Regions from separate parts of the Streptomyces sp. NBC_00285 genome, predicted to be linked through region 3. Evidence: riboswitches for the same ligand, from Rfam matches in the RefSeq annotation. Region 3 holds a riboswitch; each other region holds the start of a gene.
What was found. A riboswitch is a leader RNA that binds a small molecule or an ion and turns the genes downstream of it on or off. The one in region 3 is predicted to bind cobalamin.

Region 1 (6,670 bases), 4.6 Mb from region 3:
TCCTTCGTCGCGGCGGTCGCGCCCTCCCACGCGGGGGCGAAGATCATGCCGGACTTGCCCTGGCCGTAGACGATGTAACGGTCGGACTCGTCCTTGGTCTTGTCACCGTGCATGTATTTGTCGATGACGTTCTTGAACTCGGTGAGGCCCTTGATGGACGCGGGCGAGGAGAGGCTGCCCTTCCACTGGCCGCCCGACTCGGTGGCGATGGAGCCGCCGGCGTCGTAGACGAAGGACATGGCCGCGTACCAGTCGCGGGTGGGCTGGTACCAGGCGGAGAACTTGTCGCCCTCCTTGTTCTGGACCTTGTCGAGGGCGGCGGTGAGTTCGGCGTACGTCTTCGGCGTGGACTTGACGCCCGCCGAGGCGAAGAGGTCCTTGCGCCAGTTGGCGACGCGGCCACCGGCGTAGTACGGCACGCCGTAGGTCTTGCCGCCGTAGGTCACCGAGGCCTTGAGGCCGTCCAGCCAGGCGTCCGAGTTGGTGAACTGGGAGGCGTCGAGGGGGGCGAAGGCGCCCTTGACCATGTAGCCCAGCATCTCGGTGTTGCCCATCTCGACCACGTCGGGGGCCTTGTCGGTCGCGAGGACCGCGTCGAGCTTGGTGTTCTTGTCGGGCCAGCCGTAGTACTCGTGCTTGATCTTGATGCCGGGGTGCTTCTTCGCCACCGCGGCGTCCGCGGCCTTCACCAGCCCGGGCCAGTTGTTCTGGGCGTCGACGGTGAGCCAGACGGTCAGCTCCTTGGCGTCCGCACCGCTGTTGTCCGAACTTCCGCTGTCGCCGCCGCCACACGCGGCGACCGAGACCATCATGCCCGCGACACCGATCGCGAATATCAGCTTGCGCTTCACGCCACCCTCCTCAGGGATGCCCCACACCTCCCGCCCATGGGCCGGGACCTGGACCAATGGTGTAGACCAGTAGGGGGAGCTTGGACCAGACCACGAAGCCTGTCAAGAGGGTTCGAAACGGCTCTGACCAGCTGTTATGCGAGCTACATATGCAGGAACCTTTAAGTAAGAAGCCAGCGAAAAGAGCCGGGCCGGAGTAGTCTCGTCCGCTAGACCACTCACCTTTGTGGACTAGACCAAAAGAGGCGGCGACGGTATACAGAAGGGATCACGATGTGACCCGCATCCGGAGCCGGGAAGGCAGACCATGAGCAGCGACGTCAGCAGTGCGGAGACCGAGGGCGGGGCAGGCGTCCGGACCGCGCGCGTGCCCAAGTACTACCGCCTGAAGAAGCACCTGCTCGACATGACGGAGACCCAGTCGCCCGGCACGCCGGTACCGCCCGAGCGCACCCTCGCCGCCGAGTTCGACACCTCCCGCACCACCGTGCGCCAGGCACTGCAGGAGCTGGTGGTCGAGGGGCGTCTGGAACGCATCCAGGGCAAGGGCACGTTCGTCGCCAAGCCGAAGGTCTCGCAGGCGCTGCAACTCACCTCCTACACGGAGGACATGCGCGCGCAGGGTCTCGAACCCACCTCGCAGCTGCTCGACATCGGCTACATCACCGCCGACGACCGCCTCGCCGAGCTCCTCGACATCACGGCCGGCGGCCGGGTGCTGCGCATCGAGCGGCTGCGCATGGCCAACGCCGAGCCGATGGCCATCGAGACGACGCACCTCTCCGCCAAGCGCTTCCCGGCCCTGCGCAGGTCGCTGGTCAAGTACACGTCCCTGTACACGGCGCTCGCCGAGGTCTACGACGTCCATCTCGCCGAGGCCGAGGAGACCATCGAGACCTCCCTGGCCACCCCGCGCGAGGCCGGTCTCCTCGGTACCGACGTGGGCCTGCCGATGCTGATGCTGTCCCGGCACTCGTTCGACAGGAAGGGCGAACCGGTGGAGTGGGTGCGGTCGGTGTACCGCGGGGACCGGTACAAGTTCGTGGCGCGACTGAAGCGACCGCTGGACTGACCACCCCTCTCCCCGGGTGTTTCACAGAATCGACATGCCGATACGCGGACGAGGTCTTTCGCTATCGCGACACCCTCGCCTAGATTGCCTGCGCATTGCACAAGTGATCAGTGAGGGGACGGGAGTCGCGGAATGTCAGATGCGCCTGAAGGGAGACCACCCACGGTGACACCCGTGCGCGTGGTCATCGCCCTGTGCCTCGTCGCCCCGTTCGCGGCGATGCTGTGGGTCGGCTCGTACGCCAAGGTGGACCCCACGTTCATCGGCATCCCGTTCTTCTACTGGTACCAGATGCTGTGGGTGCTGATCTCCACCGTGCTGACCATGACCGCGTACAAGCTGTGGCAGCGTGACCAGCGTGCCCGGCACGGGGGTGCCAAGTGAACGACGGCGTCAACGGCGTGGCACTCACCGTCTTCATCATCTTCTTCCTGGCCGTCACGGTCATGGGCTTCCTGGCCGCGCGCTGGCGCAAGGCCGAGAACGAGAGCCTCGACGAATGGGGCCTGGGCGGCCGGTCGTTCGGCACCTGGGTCACCTGGTTCCTGCTGGGCGGTGACCTCTACACCGCGTACACCTTCGTGGCCGTCCCGGCGGCGATCTACGCGGCGGGCGCGGCCGGTTTCTTCGCGGTGCCGTACACGATCCTGGTGTACCCGCTGATCTTCACCTTCCTGCCCCGCCTGTGGTCGGTCTCGCACAAGCACGGCTATGTGACGACCTCGGACTTCGTGCGCGGCCGCTGGGGCTCCAAGAGCCTGTCGCTGGCGGTGGCGGTCACCGGCATCCTGGCGACCATGCCGTACATCGCGCTCCAACTGGTCGGCATCCAGGCCGTGCTGGACGTGATGGGCGTCGGCGGCGGCGAGAACACCAACTGGTTCGTGAAGGACCTCCCGCTACTGATCGCCTTCGGCGTCCTCGCGGCCTACACGTACTCCTCCGGTCTGCGGGCGCCCGCGCTGATCGCCTTCGTGAAGGACACGCTGATCTACATCGTCATCGCGGTGGCGATCATCTACATCCCGATCAAGCTGGGCGGGTTCGACGACGTCTTCGCCTCCGCGAGCGCCAAGTACACCGCGGCCAAGGCGGGCGGGCTGGTGCCGGCCGAGGCGGGTCAGTGGACGTACGCCACGCTGGCGCTGGGCTCCGCGCTCGCGCTCTTCATGTACCCGCACTCGATCACCGCGACGCTCTCCTCCAGGAGCCGCGAGGTGATCCGCCGCAACACCACGATCCTGCCGCTGTACTCGCTGATGCTGGGCCTGCTCGCCCTGCTGGGCTTCATGGCGATCGCTGCCGGAGTCAAGGTCACCAACCCGCAGTTGGCGATCCCGCAGCTCTTCGAGAACATGTTCCCGGACTGGTTCGCGGGCGTGGCCTTCGCGGCGATCGGCATCGGGGCCCTGGTCCCGGCGGCCATCATGTCCATCGCGGCGGCGAACCTGTTCACCCGCAACATCTACAAGGACTTCATCAAGCCGGACGCGACACCGGCCCAGGAGATGAAGGTCTCCAAGCTGGTGTCCCTGCTGGTGAAGGTCGGCGCCCTGATCTTCGTCCTGACCATGGACAAGACGGTCGCGATCAACTTCCAGCTCCTGGGCGGCATCTGGATCCTGCAGACCTTCCCGGCCCTGGTCGGCGGCCTGTTCACCCGCTGGTTCCACCGCTGGGCCCTGCTTGCCGGCTGGGCGGTCGGCATGATCTACGGCACGGCCGCCGCATACGGCGTCGCCTCCCCGACGCAGAAGCACTTCGGCGGTTCGGCGAAGGAGATCCCGGGCATCGGCGAGATCGGCTACATCGGTCTGACGGCCTTCGTTCTGAACGTCGTCGTCACGGTGGTCCTCACCTTCGTCCTGAGGGCGGTGAAGGCCCCCGACGGCATCGACGAGACCAGCCCGGAGGACTACACGGCGGACGCCGGCGACCCGGGAGTGCAGACGGAACTCCCGCCCGCGACAGCGGGAACCTCGCACTGACGCCGTAGGAGACCGGACGCAACGAAGCGGGCTGCTGTGGGGAACACCCCACGGCAGCCCGCTTCGTCGTGCGCGCTCCTTCACTCTCCTCACCTACGAGTTGACGCTCCGAAGCCGCCGCGACACAACATCTGGGGGTGTCACCGGAACACGGCACAAGATGTATGCTCATGCTCGCTGTCGCCGCAGGGGAATCCGGTGCGAATCCGGAACTGTCCCGCAACGGTGTACTCATGGGTGCTTAGGCGCATATGAGAGTCAGTCCGAGGACCTGTCGACAGTACGCCCGGCCACCGTGGCCCGGGTGTCATGACGTCCGGGCCTCGTGGAATGGGCCGGTGGACGCGACGCCGTGCGCGCTCGTGTGCTGCCCCCTGCCCTCCGCAAGGCCCCCGTGCCCAGCGAGGGAGAGCCCCACGTGACCATCGCGCCAGCCGGCCCGGTTTCAGCGACCGCCTTTGTCGACGAGGACGGTCCCGGAACCGCGTTGCTGCGGACCCTGACCGCGCTGACCGCCGACCTTCCCGACGCCGACCCCGGCCGGGTCGCCGCCGCCGCACTGCGCGGCCGGTCCGCGCGGGCCGACGAGTCGGAGTTGCGCGAGCTGGCCACCGAGACGGCGGCCGGCCTCATCTCCGAGGACCCGGCGTACAGCAGGCTGGCCGCCCGGCTGCTGACTGTCAGCATCGCCGCGGAGGCCGCCTCGCAGGGCGTCACCTCGTTCACCGGATCGGTCGCCGTCGGACACCGCGAGGGCCTGATCGCCGACCGGACCGCCGAGTTCGTGCGGGTCCACGCCGAGCGCCTCGACGCCCTGGTCGACACCGAAGGCGACGACCGCTTCGGCTACTTCGGCCTGCGCACCCTCCACAGCCGCTACCTCCTGAGGCACCCCATCACCCGCCGGGTGATCGAGACGCCCCAGCACTTCATGCTCCGGGTGGCGTCCGGTCTCGCCGAGGACGACAGCCGTCGCGCACTGGACGAGGTCGCCGCGCTCTACGCGCTCATGAGCCGCCTCGACTATCTCCCCTCCTCCCCCACCCTCTTCAACTCCGGTACCCGGCACCCCCAGATGTCGTCCTGCTACCTCCTCGACTCACCCGTCGACGAGCTGGACTCCATCTACGACCGCTACCACCAGGTCGCCCGTCTCTCGAAGCACGCCGGTGGCATCGGTCTTTCGTACTCCCGCATCCGCAGCCGCGGTTCACTGATCCGTGGCACCAACGGGCACTCCAACGGCATCGTCCCGTTCCTGAAGACCCTCGACGCCTCGGTCGCCGCCGTGAACCAGGGCGGCCGGCGCAAGGGCGCGGCCGCGGTCTACCTGGAGACCTGGCACTCCGACATCGAGGAGTTCCTGGAGCTGCGCGACAACACCGGTGAGGACGCCCGCCGTACGCACAACCTGAACCTCGCGCACTGGATCCCCGACGAGTTCATGCGCCGGGTCAACGCCGACGCCCCGTGGTCGCTGTTCTCCCCCGCCGACGTGCCCGAGCTGGTCGACCTGTGGGGCGAGGAGTTCGACGCGGCGTACCGGAAGGCCGAGGCGAACGGGCTCGCGCGCAAGACCATCCCCGCGCGTGACCTCTACGGCCGCATGATGCGCACCCTCGCGCAGACCGGCAACGGCTGGATGACCTTCAAGGACGCCGCCAACCGCACCGCCAACCAGACGGCCACCCCGGGCCATGTCGTCCACTCCTCCAACCTCTGCACGGAGATCCTGGAGGTCACGGACGACGGGGAGACGGCGGTCTGCAACCTGGGCTCCGTCAACCTCGGCGCGTTCGTCGACACGACGACCGGTGACATCGACTGGGAGCGGCTGGACGCCACGGTCCGCACCGCCGTCACCTTCCTGGACCGGGTCGTCGACATCAACTTCTACCCGACCGAGCAGGCCGGGCGGTCCAACGCCAGGTGGCGTCCCGTCGGCCTCGGCGCGATGGGTCTCCAGGACGTCTTCTTCAAGCTGAGGATCCCCTTCGGCTCGCCCGAGGCCAAGGCCCTGTCCACGCGCATCGCCGAGCGCATCATGCTCGCCGCCTACGAGGCCTCCGCGGACCTCGCCGAACGCAACGGCCCGCTGCCGGCCTGGGAGAAGACCCGTACCGCCCAGGGCGTGCTGCACCCCGACCACTACGACGTGGAGCTGAACTGGCCCGAGCGCTGGTCGGCGTTGCGGGAACGTATCGCCCAGGTCGGTATGCGCAACTCGCTCCTCCTCGCCATCGCGCCCACCGCCACCATCGCCTCGATCGCCGGCGTGTACGAGTGCATCGAGCCGCAGGTCTCCAACCTGTTCAAGCGCGAGACGCTGTCCGGCGAGTTCCTCCAGGTCAACTCGTATCTGGTGCAGGAGCTCAAGGACCTCGGCGTGTGGGACGCCCGCACCCGTGAGGCGCTGCGCGACTCCAGCGGTTCGGTCCAGGACTTCGCGTGGATCCCCGAGGACGTACGGGCGTTGTACCGCACGGCGTGGGAGATCCCGCAGCGCGGACTGATCGACATGGCGGCGGCGCGGACCCCGTTCCTCGACCAGTCGCAGTCGCTGAACCTGTTCCTGGAGACGCCGACCATCGGCAAGCTCTCCTCGATGTACGCGTACGCCTGGAAGTCGGGCCTGAAGACGACGTACTACCTGCGCTCGCGCCCGGCGACCCGTATCGCCCGCGCCGCTCAGGCGACGGTCCCCGTACAGCAGGAGACGGACGCCGTCGCCTGCTCCCTGGAAAACCCCGAGTCCTGCG
Region 2 (6,670 bases), 3.0 Mb from region 3:
CTTTCTTCGGCCTGGCCGCTACGGCGCCATGGTGCTGTCCTGCGCCACACTCGCCGACGGCATGATGTCCGCCGTAGTCGGCTCTGTCGTAGCCGTGGTCGTGGGCGCCCGAGACTCGCCGGCCGTGGTGCGGGGCATTCGGCTCGGGACGGAGGTCGTCCCGGAGGGAACTTCGTCGGGGCCGGCGGGGTCGCTGGTGGCGGGTTCGGACGGCTGCGGTGTGCCGGGTGACGGCGAGCGGTCGACGGGGGGCGTCACCGAGCTGCTCGCGGGCGGCGGGGCCTGGGGGACCGTCGGGGAGCGGGGGCTCTGCGCTGACGTCAGGTTGAGGGGGAGGACGATGAGGGCGGCGATGGTGCAGGCCACGCCCACTCCGGCCGCCACGCGGGTGCGGCGACGGCGGGTCGCGGTGCGGCGGATCTCCTCGTAGCGGCCCGGGGGAGCGCCCAGGTAGGCGGGGGCGGACGCGGGCCCGAGGAGAATCAACAGAGGGTCGTCGGGGTCGTGGTCCGCGGTGGTGGGGTCGAATTCCGGGTCTGCGTCGTCGTCAAAGCGTGTGGTCAAGACTTTTCCTCAGGTGGGCACGGAGTAGTTCACGGGCCGCGTGGAGGTCGGCCTTGATGGTTCCTTCCTTGCGTTCGGTCAGCGCGGACACTTCCCGAATGGGCATGTCAGCGTAGTAGTGGAGGAGGATCGGCACACGCAGTCGTTCCGGCAACGACTGGACCAGGAGGCGTACGGACGGGTCCGACGGCTCCGTGTGGGTGCGCAGCGCGGCTTCCGTGGTCACGTGCCGCATGGCCCTTCGCTCGCGCTCCATCTTGCGCCAGTGGTCCCGGACGAGGTTCGCCGCCGTCACATAGAGGAAGCCGCGCGGCTCCTCCACCGACGTCCAGCGGGCCCACAGGCGCGTGAACGCCTCCGAGGCGATCTCGTGGGCCGTCTCGTCGTCGTCGACGAGGCGGCGGCACCAGCCGGCCAGACGCGGGTAGAGGGCAGCGAACAGCTCGGACGCTGCCGCCGCTTTCTCGCGGGACCGTTTCAACGCTCTCCATGTGCCTGTTGCCACCGGCGTGGCACTCGTGAGGGAGGACGGCGGGCCGACGGCGTACGTTCCGGCGGCCCGCCGTCCTTCGTGTTCCAGTGTGCTCACGGGTTCGTGGACGACGTCAGCGCGGCGAAGACGATCACGTTGTCGAGGTAGCCGTCCTCGTCCTTGGGGCCACCGCACGTGATGAGCCGCAGCTCCGGCCGGCTCACGTTCCCGTAGACGTCGTCCGTCGGGAAGTCGGCCTTGGCCACCGTCCGCACGGAGGTGACCGTGAACTCCGTCTCCGTGCCGTTCTCCAGACGCGCCACGATCTTCTCGCCCCGGCGCAGCCGCGACAGGCCGTGGAAGACGCCGTCCCCGTACGCGCCGACCGTGACATGGCCGAGGATCACCGACGGGCCGGTCTGGCCGGGCGTCGGCGAGTGCTCGTACCAGCCGGCCTGGTCGTGGTCGCTGATCGGAGGGACCTGCACCGTGCCGTCGGACGCCAGACCCAGCCGCATGACCGGGGTGTCGACCCCGATGGCGGGGACTCTGAGCCGGACAGGGGCCGAACGGCCCACCGCCCGGACAGACTTCGCGGCGGTGTGCTTGCCGGCGGTCGGCTGCGACGCGGCGGCGTCGGGAGTCTCGATCCCCGTCGTCCGTACACCCCCGGCGTCGGAGGAACAGCCCACGAGCAGCGAGGCCGCGGCAGCCGCGGCCCCTGTGCCGAACGCGCGCCTGGAGAGCACGGTCACGCTCCGGTCGCCCGCCGACGGCGTACGACGATCACCGCGGCGCCGGCCACGGCGAACGCGGCGGCAGCCCCTCCGCCGATCAGCGCTCCCGGCGTTCCGGAGTCCGACGACGTCTGCGTCACCCCGGTGTCGGGTGCGCCGTTCGGAACCTCGGCGACCTGGGACGGGGCGACGCTGGCGCCAGTGGTGGGGGCCTCGCTGGGCGCTGTGCTGGCCTCGTCGGTCGGTGCCTGGGTGGCCTCGGTCGGCGCGGTGGTGGGGGCCGCGGACGGGCTCGCGCCGTCGGCGAACGCGGGTGCGGTGCCCGCCAGTACGGCGGTGGCCGCGAGTGCCACGGCGCTGAGGACGGTACGGCGCACGGTACGGCGCATGGAATCGCTCTCTTTCGTCGGTCCGCCCGGAAAGTGGCCCGGCCCGGTGGTCGGGCCGGCCGGACGGCTGAGTGACGGAACGTGCGGAGAGACGAGCCGGCGGAGGAGTCGGTTGTAAAGGAATGGCAAAGTCGTTGCTCCACACGGTTACGCGTCCCGCTTCTGCAGAATGTCCAGTTCCGCCCACACCGTCTTGCCGACGGTCAGCGTCTCCACGGCCCAACGCCCCGCCAGCATCCGGACGATGAGCAGGCCCCGGCCGAACTGGTCGTCGGGGTCGGACGGCCGGGCGCCCGGGAGGCGTTCCCCTCGCGGATCGGTCACCGCGATCCTGAGCGCGGTATCAGTGAGGGACGTCTCGACCCGGAACAGGCGGTCCCGCAGGCAGCCGTGCAGCAGGGCGTTCGTGCACAACTCGCTTGCCAGCAGGGCGGCGTCGCCGGCGAGGTGCGGTAGCCCCCAGTCGACGGCGAGTCGAGCGACGCGTCTGCGAGCGAGGGGGACGCTGCGCGGGTACGGGGTGTAACTGACCTCGTCGTGACGGTCGTTGGACTTGGGCGGCCGGGGAGGACAGGAGTCGGTCACGGATTCCTCCAGGGAGTGGCGACGTCGGGGTGGCTCCGCCGCGCGGGCAGCGCGGTGCACTTCCGCCAACTGGTTTCTTTGTGTGGGCGACCGAGTACTGACGGTAGCCTCTGAGGAAGCTGGCCAGCAATCGAACAGGGCAGAAACATCGCTGGCCTACGCCAGTGTTGACGAAAGGGAGCTCATGGCAGGCAGGGACCCCAACCGCGGGAAGACCGTCACAACCGTTCTCGGGCGACGGCTCGGTGGTGAGCTGCTGAGGATGCGTGAGGCCTGCGATCTTCGGCAGACGCACGCTGCCGAGGCACTGACGGCATCCGTCACGAAGGTGGCGAAGATCGAGCGCGGGCAGGTGCCGATGCGTGATCCCGACATCAGGGCCCTGTCCCACCTCTACGGCGAGACCGACGAAACGGCTATCGGCAAACTGCTCGCCCTGGCCAAGGCGGACCGGGAACGGCGCAAGGCCAGGGGCTGGTGGAACCAGTACCCGCAACTGACGGCGCAGATCGAGTACGTGGCCCTGGAGGACATCGCCACGGAACTCCGCACCTGGCAACTGGCCTTCGTACCCGGCCTCTTGCAGACCCCTGACTACGCCCGCGCCCTCGCCGTCGGGAACGGGTCCTGGGACGATCTCGACGAAATCGAGACCTTCGTCGAGGCGAGGATGGCCCGTCAGGCACGGCTGGGCGGCGACCGCCCGCTACAACTCTGGGCGTTGCTGCATGAGGGGGCCGTGCGCCAACTGGTCGGTGGCCGGGATGTCATGCGGGCTCAACTGGAACACCTGCTGGAGGCGGCGCACCTGCCCAACGTGCGTGTCCAGGTCGTCCCGTTCATCGCCGGGGCTCACCCCGGGATGACCTGTGCCTTCACCGTCGTCTCGTTCGCCGAGCCCGGCGCTCTGGACGTCGTACAGGTGGATACTTCGTCGACGAAGGTCTGGTTGGAGAGCGAGACTGATGCCGCACACCACAACGCGACCTTCGACCGCATCACGCGGCTCGGGCTGGCGCACAGCAACTCCGTGAGACTCATCGACGACATCCGCAAGGAGATGTAGGACACCGTGTCCCACTACGACTTCAGGAAGTCCTCTTACAGCAGCGGCGACGCACACGGCGAGTGCGTCGAAGTCGCCCGCAACATACCCACCACCGTGGCCGTCCGCGACACCAAGCACCCCGACGGCCCGGTACTCCTCGTCCTGCCCGGCGCCTGGCGCCCCTTCCTGGACTCCCTGCACAGCGAACGGGCCTGATCACCCCGCACCACCCGCCACAAGGAGCTGTGAGCGTGCCGCACTTCGAGTTCGTCAAGTCCAGCCACAGCGGCGGCAACGCCGGCCAGGAGTGCGTCGAAGTCGCCCGCAACATACCCGCCACCGTGGCCGTCCGTGACAGCAAGCACCCCGACGGCCCGGTCCTCCACCTCAACCCCGGAACCTGGCGCCCCTTCCTGCGCTCGCTGCACAGCGAACAGGCCTGATCAGGACACCTGCTCCAGCAACCCCCGTACCCCCTCGTCCACCACCGAGTACCGCACGACCCGCCCCTCCTTCTCCCCCGCCACCACGCCGGCCGCCCGCAGCAGCCGCAGTGCCTGGGACACGGCGGGGTCGTTCATGCCCGTGGCGATCGCGAGGTCGGAGACGGCCAGGGGGCCGGTCCGGTGCAGGGCGAGGAGCAGGGAGAGGCGGTTGGGGTCGGCCAGGAGGGCGAACCGGTCCGACCAGGCGCGGACATGGCCGGGGTCACCGATCGCGGCGATGGCGTCGCACACCCGGTGTCCGTCGATGGTGCGGCGGTCCGCGCGGTCGGCCGGGACGAGATGCATGGGGGTCATCCTCGCAGGCGGGCGGTGTGATCTTCCATACCTGCGCAACTATGCAGCTATGCAGGAGACGGTTCGCACCCCTACCGTGGTCGAGCCGTGGTGCTCGGGAAGCCGGTGACGACCCCTCTGGGGTCCAGACCGGCGCGGCCCTCGCCACTGTGATCGGGGAGTTCCCCTCCCATGTCCCTCGCGGGACAGCCACTGGCCGTCAGCACGAGGCCGGGAAGGCGGGCAGGGAAACGTACGACCCGTAAGCCAGGAGACCGGCCACGGCAGCTCACGCGTTCATCCACGAGGTGCTGGAGTGACCACCGTATGACCGACCCTGCCCTGCCCGAGAGCGCCGCCGCCTCCTTCCGCTGGCGCCGCGAGGACACCGTCAAGACGGTCGGTCTGATGGCCGCGATCGCCGCCCTGCACGTCGTAGCGTTCGGCATCCTCTTCCTGCTCGTCGTCCCGGAGCACTACGAGGTGGGCGACAAGGCCTTCGGCATCGGACTCGGCATCACCGCCTACACCCTCGGCATGCGGCACGCCTTCGACGCCGACCACATCGCCGCGATCGACAACACCACCCGCAAGCTGATGGCCGACGGAAAACGGCCGGTGTCGGGAGGGTTCTGGTTCGCGCTCGGGCACTCCAGTGTCGTGGTCCTGCTCGCCGCACTGATCGCCGGCGGCACCCAGCTGGCCGGCAAGGTCATGAACGAGGGCTCAAGTACCCACCAGGTGCTGGGATTTCTCGGTACGACGGTCTCCGGTTCGTTCCTCTACGTCATCGCCGCCCTCAACCTGGTCGCCCTGCTGGGCATCCTGAAGGTCTTCCGGGCGATGCGGGCGGGGACGTACGACGAGAAGGAGCTGGAGCAGCATCTCGACTCGCGCGGCTTCATGAACCGGATCCTCGGGCGGCTCACCAAGTCCATCACCCGGCCCGGCCAGATGTATCCGCTGGGCTTCCTCTTCGGGCTCGGCTTCGACACCGCCACCGAGGTCACGCTGATGGTGATGGCGGGCTCGGGGGCGGCGGCCGGGCTGCCCTGGTACGCGATCCTCTGCCTGCCGCTGCTGTTCGCCGCCGGGATGAGCCTGTTCGACACCCTCGACGGCACGTTCATGAACTTCGCCTACCAGTGGGCGTTCTCCAACCCGGTGCGCAAGGTGTTCTACAACCTCGCCATCACCGGGCTGTCCATCGCCGTCGCGTTCTTCATCGGCACGATCGAGCTGGTCGGCGTCCTGCACGACAAGTTCGACCTCAGCGACGCCCTCACCACCTGGATCGCCGACATCGACCTCGACAACGTCGGTTACATCATCGTCGGCCTGTTCGTGGTGGTGTGGGCGGCGGCGATCAGCTACTGGCGGCTCGCGAAGGTGGAGCAGCGGTGGACACCACGGGCCGCCGAGGCGACGGCCGACTGACGCCCGACGCCGCTCCCTGCCGCCGCTAGACCCCCTCCACCGCCGTCAGCCACAGCTTCACGTAGCGGTCCACGTCCACGCCCAACGCCACGTCCACGAGGGTGACTTCGCGCTCGCCGCCGTGGATCTCGGACTCGCCGGGCCGCGGGCGGCGGTCGACGACGGTCTGGCCGCGGGTCGGGCCGGGGGCCAACGAGACCTCCACCGGGAGGAGTTCGGTGCTCAGGCCCCCGGGGTCGACGACCGCGCAGACCGCGCCCGCGTCGCCGAGGCCGCCGGTGGGGGTGGGATCGCCGGAGGTGGCCGGGTCGCGGTGGGCGAGGAGTTCGCCCGCCATGCGGAGGGAGGGTTCCGAACTGGCGCGCAGCCGCTGGACGTCCGCCGCCGGGACGATGACCCGCTCGAAGACGTCCAGGCCGTACATGGTGATCGGCACGCCCGCGGTGAGCAGGACGGCGGCCGCCTCGGGGTCGTGCCAGACGTTGAACTCCGCGACGGGCGTGGCGTTCCCGGTGGCCACCGCGCCGCCCATGAACACGATCCGCTCGATGTTGCGCACCACTTCGGGGTGAGTGCGCAGCAGCAGGGCGATGTTCGTCAGCGGCGCGGTCGGGATCAGGGTGACCGGCCTCGGCGAGGCGAGGATCTCCCGCCTGAGC
Region 3 (6,670 bases):
CGACGACGGTGGCGTGTCCGCGCCGTTTGGCCTGGGTGCCCTCACCGGGGTCGTTGACGATGAACGGGTAGATCAGCGGGAGTTCACCGAGTACGGCGTCCGGCGCGCACCCGCCGCTGAGCCCAAGTCCCTTGCCCGGCAGCCACTCCATCGTGCCGTGCTTGCCCATGTGGACGACCGCGTCGGCGCCGAAAGAGTTCTCGAGCCATCGGTAGGCGGCCATGTAGTGGTGCGACGGCGGCATGTCCGGGTCGTGGTAGATCGCGATCGGGTTCTCCCCGAAGCCGCGCGGCGGCTGGATCATCACGACGACGTTCCCGAACTGCAGCGAGGCCAGCACGATGTCGTCCCCGTCGACGTACAGCGATCCCGGCGGCTCACCCCACGCCTCCAGCATCGCGTCCCGCAGCTTCGGGTCGAGCGTGTCGAACCACGCCCGGTAGTCGGCGAGCGGCACCCGCGCGGGCGCCGACGCCAGCTGGTCCTCGGTCAGCCACTCGACATCGTGACCGCCGGCCGCGATGAGCCGGTGGATCAACTCGTCGCCGCCGGAGGGGTATTCGGTGAGCGAGTACCCGGCGTCCCGGAGCGAGTCGAGCACCCGCACCGCCGAGGCGGGAGTGTCGAGACCCACCGCGTTGCCCACCCGCGAGTGCTTGGTCGGATACGCGGTGAAGACCAGCGCGAGCTTCTTCTCCGCGTTCGGCTTGTGCCTCAACCTGGCGTGCCGTACGGCGATCCCGGCGACCCGCGCGGCCCTCTCCGGGTCGGCCACGTACACCGGGACGTCGTCGGGCCCCTGCTCCTTGAAGGAGAACGGCACGGTGATCAGCCGCCCGTCGAACTCCGGGATGGCGACCTGCATCGCCGCGTCCATGGGGGACAGGGCGGCATCGGAACCGGCCCACTGGGCCTTCGACGACGTCAGGCACAGTCCCTGCAGCACCGGCACGTCGAGGTCGGCCAGCGCACCGATGTCCCAGGCCTCCTCGTCACCGCCGGCCGAGGCCTGCGAGGCGTGGGTGCCGCCGGCGGCGAGGACGGTGGCGACGAGGCAGTCGGCCTTGGCCAGGAGCTCGTAGAACTCCGCGTCGGCCCCGCGCAGCGAACCGCAGTACACGGGAAGGGCGTTGGCGCCCCTCGCTTCGACCGCGTCGCACAGGGTGTCCACGAAGGCGGTGTTGCCGCTCAGTTCATGGGCCCGGTAGAAGAGCACGCCGATGGTCGGACGGCCCTCCTCGAAGGCGTACGAGCCGTGGACGCCGTACTCCGGCATCTTCTGCGGCTCGACGAACCCCTCGCCGGTCAGCAGCACCGTGTCGGAGAGGAACCGGGCGAGCTCGGTGAGGTTGTCAGGGCCGCCCTCGACGAGGTATTTCAGCGCCTCGGCCACGACACCGGCCGGCACCGACGAGTCGGCCATCAACTCGGCGTCCGGGACGGCCTCCCCGCCCAGCAGCACGGTCGGGATGCCCGAGGCCTTCAGTGCGGCCAGCCCGTCCTCCCAGGCCCGTTTGCCGCCGAGCAGCCGTACGACGGCGATGTCCGCGCCGTCGAGGAGTGCGGGCAGTTCGTCCATGACGTCGACGCGCGTCGGGTTGCCGATCCGGTACCCGGCATCCGAGGCGGCCCGGGCCGCCAGCAGATCCGTGTCGGCGGTCGACAACAACAACACTGTGCTCATGCGGGCGCTCCCGGTGGAATGAAAGGCAGTCCTTGCGGCGCGCCGGACTCGATGAGCCGCCACAGCGCGTCCGTGTCCGCGTGCTGTTCGATCAGGTCGCCGAGCCGGTCGAGCTGCTCCTCGCGCAGCGCGGCGAACGAGGTGTCGGGGGCCGGCACGAACCGGCGGCCCGCGGCGGCGGCCACCTCCCGCAGGAACGCCCGCCGGAACCCGTCCGACTCCAGCGAACCGTGCCAGTGCGTGCCCCAGGTCTGGCCGACGCGGACGCCGTCCAAGAACGGCTCGCCCCCGCCGATGGTGGCGACCCCGTGATGGATCTCGTACCCCTCGACGTGCTCGCCGAGGGCTTCGCCGACGGGGCGTGTGAGGGTCTTCTCCCGTGCGAACCGCACCCGCACGGGCAGGACTCCGAGCCCCTCGACATGCCCCTGACGGCTCTCGACCTCGTCCTCGATGTGCTCACCGAGGATCTGGAACCCGCCGCAGATGCCGAGGACGGGCCGCTGCTCCGCGGCCCTTCTGACAAGGGCGTCCGCCAACCCCCGCTCCCGCAGCCACTCCAGCGCGCGGACGGTCCCCCGGGTCCCCGGGACGACGACGAGATCGGCGTCCGCCAACTCCTCCGCCCGGTCCACGAACCGCACCACGACGCCGGGTTCGGCGGCCAGGGCGTCCACGTCGGTGAAGTTGGACATCAGGGGAACGGCGCAGACGGCGACGCGCAGCACGTCCTGGCCGACGGGCGGAGCGGTGTTGGACTCCCGGACCGTCCCGCGCAGCGAGACCCGCAGCCCGTCCTCCTCGTCGATCCCGAGCCCGTGCCGGAACGGCAGCACCCCGTAGGTGCGCCGCCCGGTGAGCCCGTGGAGCATGTCGAGCCCGGGTTCGAGCAGCGAGACGTCCCCCCGGAACTTGTTGACGAGGAACCCGGCGACGAGCGCCTGGTCCTCGGGGGAGAGCAGCGCGACGGTGCCGAAGAAGGAGGCGAACACCCCGCCCCGGTCGATGTCCCCGACGACCAGCACGGGCAGCCCGGCATTGCGGGCGATCCCCATGTTGACGATGTCGGTGCGCCGCAGATTGATCTCGGCCGGACTCCCGGCACCCTCACAGATCACCGCGTCATACGTGCCCCGCAACTCGGCGAGACAGTCGAGCACGGTCCCCAGAAGCTGCTGCTGCCGCCCCCCGTGATACCCCCGGGCACTCAACTCGCCCACGGGCTTGCCGAGCAGCACGACCTGACTGCTCTGCTCGCCACCGGGCTTGAGCAGCACGGGATTCATGAGCGCGGTCGGCTCCACCCGGCAGGCCTGCGCCTGCATGGCCTGGGCCCGCCCGATCTCGGCGCCCTCGCGCGTGACGAACGAATTGAGTGACATGTTCTGCGCCTTGAAGGGCGCGACCTTCACTCCCTGCCGCACCAGCCACCGGCAGATCCCGGCGGTGACGACACTCTTGCCGGCGTCGGAGGTGGTACCGGCGACGAGAAGCCCCCCACCGCTCATGCCCCACGTCCCTTCACGACGATCCGCGCGACGGCACCGACGCCGAGCGCGAGCAGCCCCACACGCCGCGAGAGCCGTGCGGCGCGCTCGATGTCGGCGGCGGCGACAGCGCGCCCTCCTTGATTCAGCACGGGCCGGTGCTCGACCCGCCCCGCGTACGACAGCGTCCCCCCGAGCCGGACACCCAGGGCGCCGGCGAACGAGGCCTCGACAGGACCGGCGTTGGGACTCGGATGCCTGCCGGCATCCTCCTGCCAGGCCCGCACCGCACCCCGAGGACTGTCCCCCGCGGCAGCGGCGAGTACGGCGGTCAGCCGCGCCCCCGGCCACCCGGCGAGGTCGTCGCACCGGGCGGAGGCCCACCCGAACCGCCTGTACCGGGGCGACTTGTGCCCCACCATGGCGTCCAGCGTGTTCACGGCCCGGAACCCGAGCAGCCCCGGCACCCCGCCGACGGCGCCCCACACGAGGGCGCCCACGACGGCGTCGGAGGTGTTCTCGGCCACGGACTCGACCACCGCCCGGGCGATCCCGTCGGCGTCGAGTGCCTGAGGGTCGCGCCCGCACAGATGAGGCAGCCGGTCCCGGGCCGCCTCGACGTCCCCGGCCTCCAGCGCCCGTCCGATGACCCGGGCCTCCCGCACGAGCGAAGTCCCGCCCACGACGGCCCAGGTGGCAGCTCCGGTGAGCACGACGGAAGCGGTGCGGGACGGACGTACGACATGCTCCGCGACGGCGCCCAGCGCCACCGCGCCACCCACACACACGGCGGTGTGCAGCGCGCCCCACCCCCGGTGGTCCCGCCACAACGCCCGCTCCACGGCCCCGGCCGCCCGCCCGAACACGGCGACCGGATGTCCCCGGCGCGGATCGCCGAGCAGCAGGTCCCCGAGAAGTCCGGCGGCGGCGCCGTACGCGAAGACGCGATCGGCACGCACGGGGTCAGCCCGCCGTGGGGTCGGGCAGCTTGCTGGTGCTGTACCTCGAAGGGCAGGCGGGCATCGCGATATGTCCTCACTCAGGGTGTCCACGCCCTGGTTCGACGAGACCGACGGCGAGAGTTCCTGGCTCCCGGGGCTACCTACCCCGGTCACAGTGGCGGGACCGCGCCGGACTTGCACCGGCTTCCTCTGCTGCCGTCGTACATGGCTCCGGCAGTCCACCACGCACCCGAACGGCAGTCAACTTGCTGTTGACCTGCGGCGGGAGAGTGTGCAGAACCCCACACCGCCGGTCCGGGGGACGGCGGACCCGCCGCACACGGACGGCCGGGCGGGTACGGAACCAGAAGTTCCGTACCCGCCCGGCCGTCGGGCGATCGGTGCCGTCAGGCCACGATCAGATAGATCCCGTACGCCACCGCCGCCGCGCAGGCTGCGAAGCAGGCGTACGCGCCGGTGACCGCGAGGGCCGCCGAGTCACCCTGGGCCGTGGCCCTCTCCTGACGGGAGAGGCCCATGATGCCGAGGGTGAACAGGGCCACGAGGCCCACGGTGACCACGAGGCTGACGCCGAAGACGGAGCCGAGCGCTTCCCAGTCGATCTTCATGGTGAGGCTTCCTTAGCGCGGGGTGCGGGCTCAGACGGCGGCCGGCGGGGCGGCCGGCTCCGAAGCGGTGGCAGTGGCAGGGGCCAGGATCGTGGCCGTGAGGCCCTCGGCCGGCGTGCCGGTGGGCGGCGGGGCCACTGCGGCGATCGCCGTGGTCACCACGCCGGCCGGCTCGTCGGGGACGACGTTCGACGCGTCCACGATCTCGCGCCGCGAGATCTTCCAGATGGCCGCGCTGGAGGCGATGAGGAAGACCGCCACCGCCGCCGTACCCCCGTCGCCGAGGTTCGTGACCGACTCGGCCAGGGCGCCCACCAGGGCCGCCGCCGGGAGCGTCAGGCACCAGGCGACCAGCATGCGGGTGGCCGTGGACCAGCGGACGATGCCGCCCTTGCGGCCGAGGCCCGCGCCCATCACCGCACCGGAGACGGAGTGCGTGGTGGAGAGGGAGAAGCCGAGGTGGGAGGAGGCCAGGATGACGGTGGCCGCGCTGGTCTGGGCGGCGAAGCCCTGCTGCGGCTGGAGGTCGGTCAGGCCCTTGCCCATGGTGCGGATGATGCGCCAGCCGCCCAGATAGGTGCCGAGCGCGATGGCGAGGCCCGCCGAGAGGATGACCCAGGTGGGCGGGTCGGAGTCGGGTGCGACGACGCCGCCGGCGACCAGGGCGAGGGTGATGATGCCCATCGTCTTCTGCGCGTCGTTCGTGCCGTGGGCGAGCGAGACCAGGCCGGCCGAGGCGATCTGCCCGGTGCGGTAGCCCTTCGCGGCGGCCTTGCCGTCGGCCTTCCTGCCCAGCCTGTACGAGAGGCGGGTGGCCAGCATGGCGGCGACGCCCGCGACGATCGGCGCGGCGATCGCCGGGATCAGGACCTTGGTGACGAGCGCGTCACCGTGGACTGCGCCCGTGCCGGCCGAGGCGATGGTGGCGCCGATCAGACCGCCCATCAGGGCGTGCGAGGAACTGGAGGGCAGACCCACCAGCCAGGTCAGCAGGTTCCAGAGGATCGCGCCGACCAGTGCGGCGAAGATGACCTCGGGACGGATGCCGCTCTCGTCGACGAGACCCTTGGAGATCGTGTTGGCGACCTCCACGGAGAGGAAGGCGCCCACAAGGTTCAGCACGGCGGACATGGCCACCGCGACCTTGGGCTTGAGTGCACCGGTCGAGATGGTGGTGGCCATCGCGTTGGCGGTGTCGTGAAAACCGTTCGTGAAATCGAACGCGAGTGCGGTGATAACCACAATCGCGAGGATCAGCGAGAAGTTTTCCATTTACCCAGGCAATCGTTCGAAGTCATTGGTGAGTTGAACGTAGGTAACCTGGGTGAACGGAAGATGAACTGAGCAGGGCCGCACGGTGACCGGAGTGAGCGTCCTTCGGTATGTCGTACCTTCCTGACCCCGCACGGCCCAGGTGCCTCAGGGCTACGACCCCCGGGCGAACTTCTTCAGCCGGCTCGCGGACCCGTTGAAGAGATTCTGATCACCCGGCAGGCCGCCGCTGTTGTCGTACTGCCAGATCGTCCAGTTCGACCATCCGGCAGGCAGGGCACCCGCGTCCGCCGAGTGGTAGCGGGCCACCCACAGCGCGTGGTTCGAGGCGAAGGCGCCGCTGCCGCCCGTGCAGGTGTTCCACCAGTGGGCGGTCGTGTAGATCACCGGACGGCGTCCGGTGAGCCGCTTCACCTCGGCGCTGAACGACCTGATCCAGTCGACCATGCCCGCCGGGCTCAGGCCGTAGCACTTGTGTTTCCTGTCGTACGGGTTGTATTCGACGTCGAGCGCGGGCGGCAGCGTCCAGCCGTCCGCGGACCAGGCGCCGCCGTTGCGCACGAAGTACGCGGCCTGTGCCCTGCCCGACGACTTGTCCGGCAGCGCGAAGTGATAAGCGCCGCGGATGATGCCCGCGCCGCGCGCACCGTCGTACTG

Region 1: it holds a riboswitch for cobalamin, as region 3 does, so the genes downstream of both, OHT57_RS33225 (ribonucleoside-diphosphate reductase subunit alpha) here and OHT57_RS11785 (cobalamin biosynthesis protein) in region 3, are expected to answer to the same signal.
Region 2: it holds a riboswitch for cobalamin, as region 3 does, so the genes downstream of both, OHT57_RS25745 (HoxN/HupN/NixA family nickel/cobalt transporter) here and OHT57_RS11785 (cobalamin biosynthesis protein) in region 3, are expected to answer to the same signal.

What each region holds. Positions count from the first base shown of each region.
Region 1 covers NZ_CP108055.1:7,154,478-7,161,147, reverse strand. The annotation lists gene OHT57_RS33245 (extracellular solute-binding protein) at 1-851, opposite strand, end outside; gene OHT57_RS33240 (GntR family transcriptional regulator) at 1,159-1,923, shown strand; gene OHT57_RS33235 (DUF3311 domain-containing protein) at 2,056-2,307, shown strand; gene mctP (monocarboxylate uptake permease MctP) at 2,304-3,911, shown strand; cobalamin riboswitch at 4,076-4,204, shown strand; gene OHT57_RS33225 (ribonucleoside-diphosphate reductase subunit alpha) at 4,330-6,670, shown strand, end outside.
Region 2 covers NZ_CP108055.1:5,596,952-5,603,621, reverse strand. The annotation lists gene OHT57_RS25790 (hypothetical protein) at 19-564, opposite strand; gene OHT57_RS25785 (RNA polymerase sigma factor) at 548-1,045, opposite strand; gene OHT57_RS25780 (class F sortase) at 1,150-1,785, opposite strand; gene OHT57_RS25775 (sortase-dependent protein) at 1,788-2,150, opposite strand; gene OHT57_RS25770 (ATP-binding protein) at 2,310-2,747, opposite strand; gene OHT57_RS25765 (helix-turn-helix domain-containing protein) at 2,932-3,813, shown strand; gene OHT57_RS25760 (DUF397 domain-containing protein) at 3,820-4,011, shown strand; gene OHT57_RS25755 (DUF397 domain-containing protein) at 4,047-4,238, shown strand; gene OHT57_RS25750 (ArsR/SmtB family transcription factor) at 4,239-4,586, opposite strand; cobalamin riboswitch at 4,667-4,872, shown strand; gene OHT57_RS25745 (HoxN/HupN/NixA family nickel/cobalt transporter) at 4,902-6,011, shown strand; gene OHT57_RS25740 (nucleoside hydrolase) at 6,037-6,670, opposite strand, start outside.
Region 3 covers NZ_CP108055.1:2,573,684-2,580,353, reverse strand. The annotation lists gene cobN (cobaltochelatase subunit CobN) at 1-1,684, opposite strand, end outside; gene OHT57_RS11790 (cobyric acid synthase) at 1,681-3,192, opposite strand; gene OHT57_RS11785 (cobalamin biosynthesis protein) at 3,189-4,130, opposite strand; cobalamin riboswitch at 4,231-4,372, opposite strand; gene OHT57_RS11780 (hypothetical protein) at 4,520-4,741, opposite strand; gene OHT57_RS11775 (inorganic phosphate transporter) at 4,772-6,013, opposite strand; gene OHT57_RS11770 (lysozyme) at 6,167-6,670, opposite strand, start outside.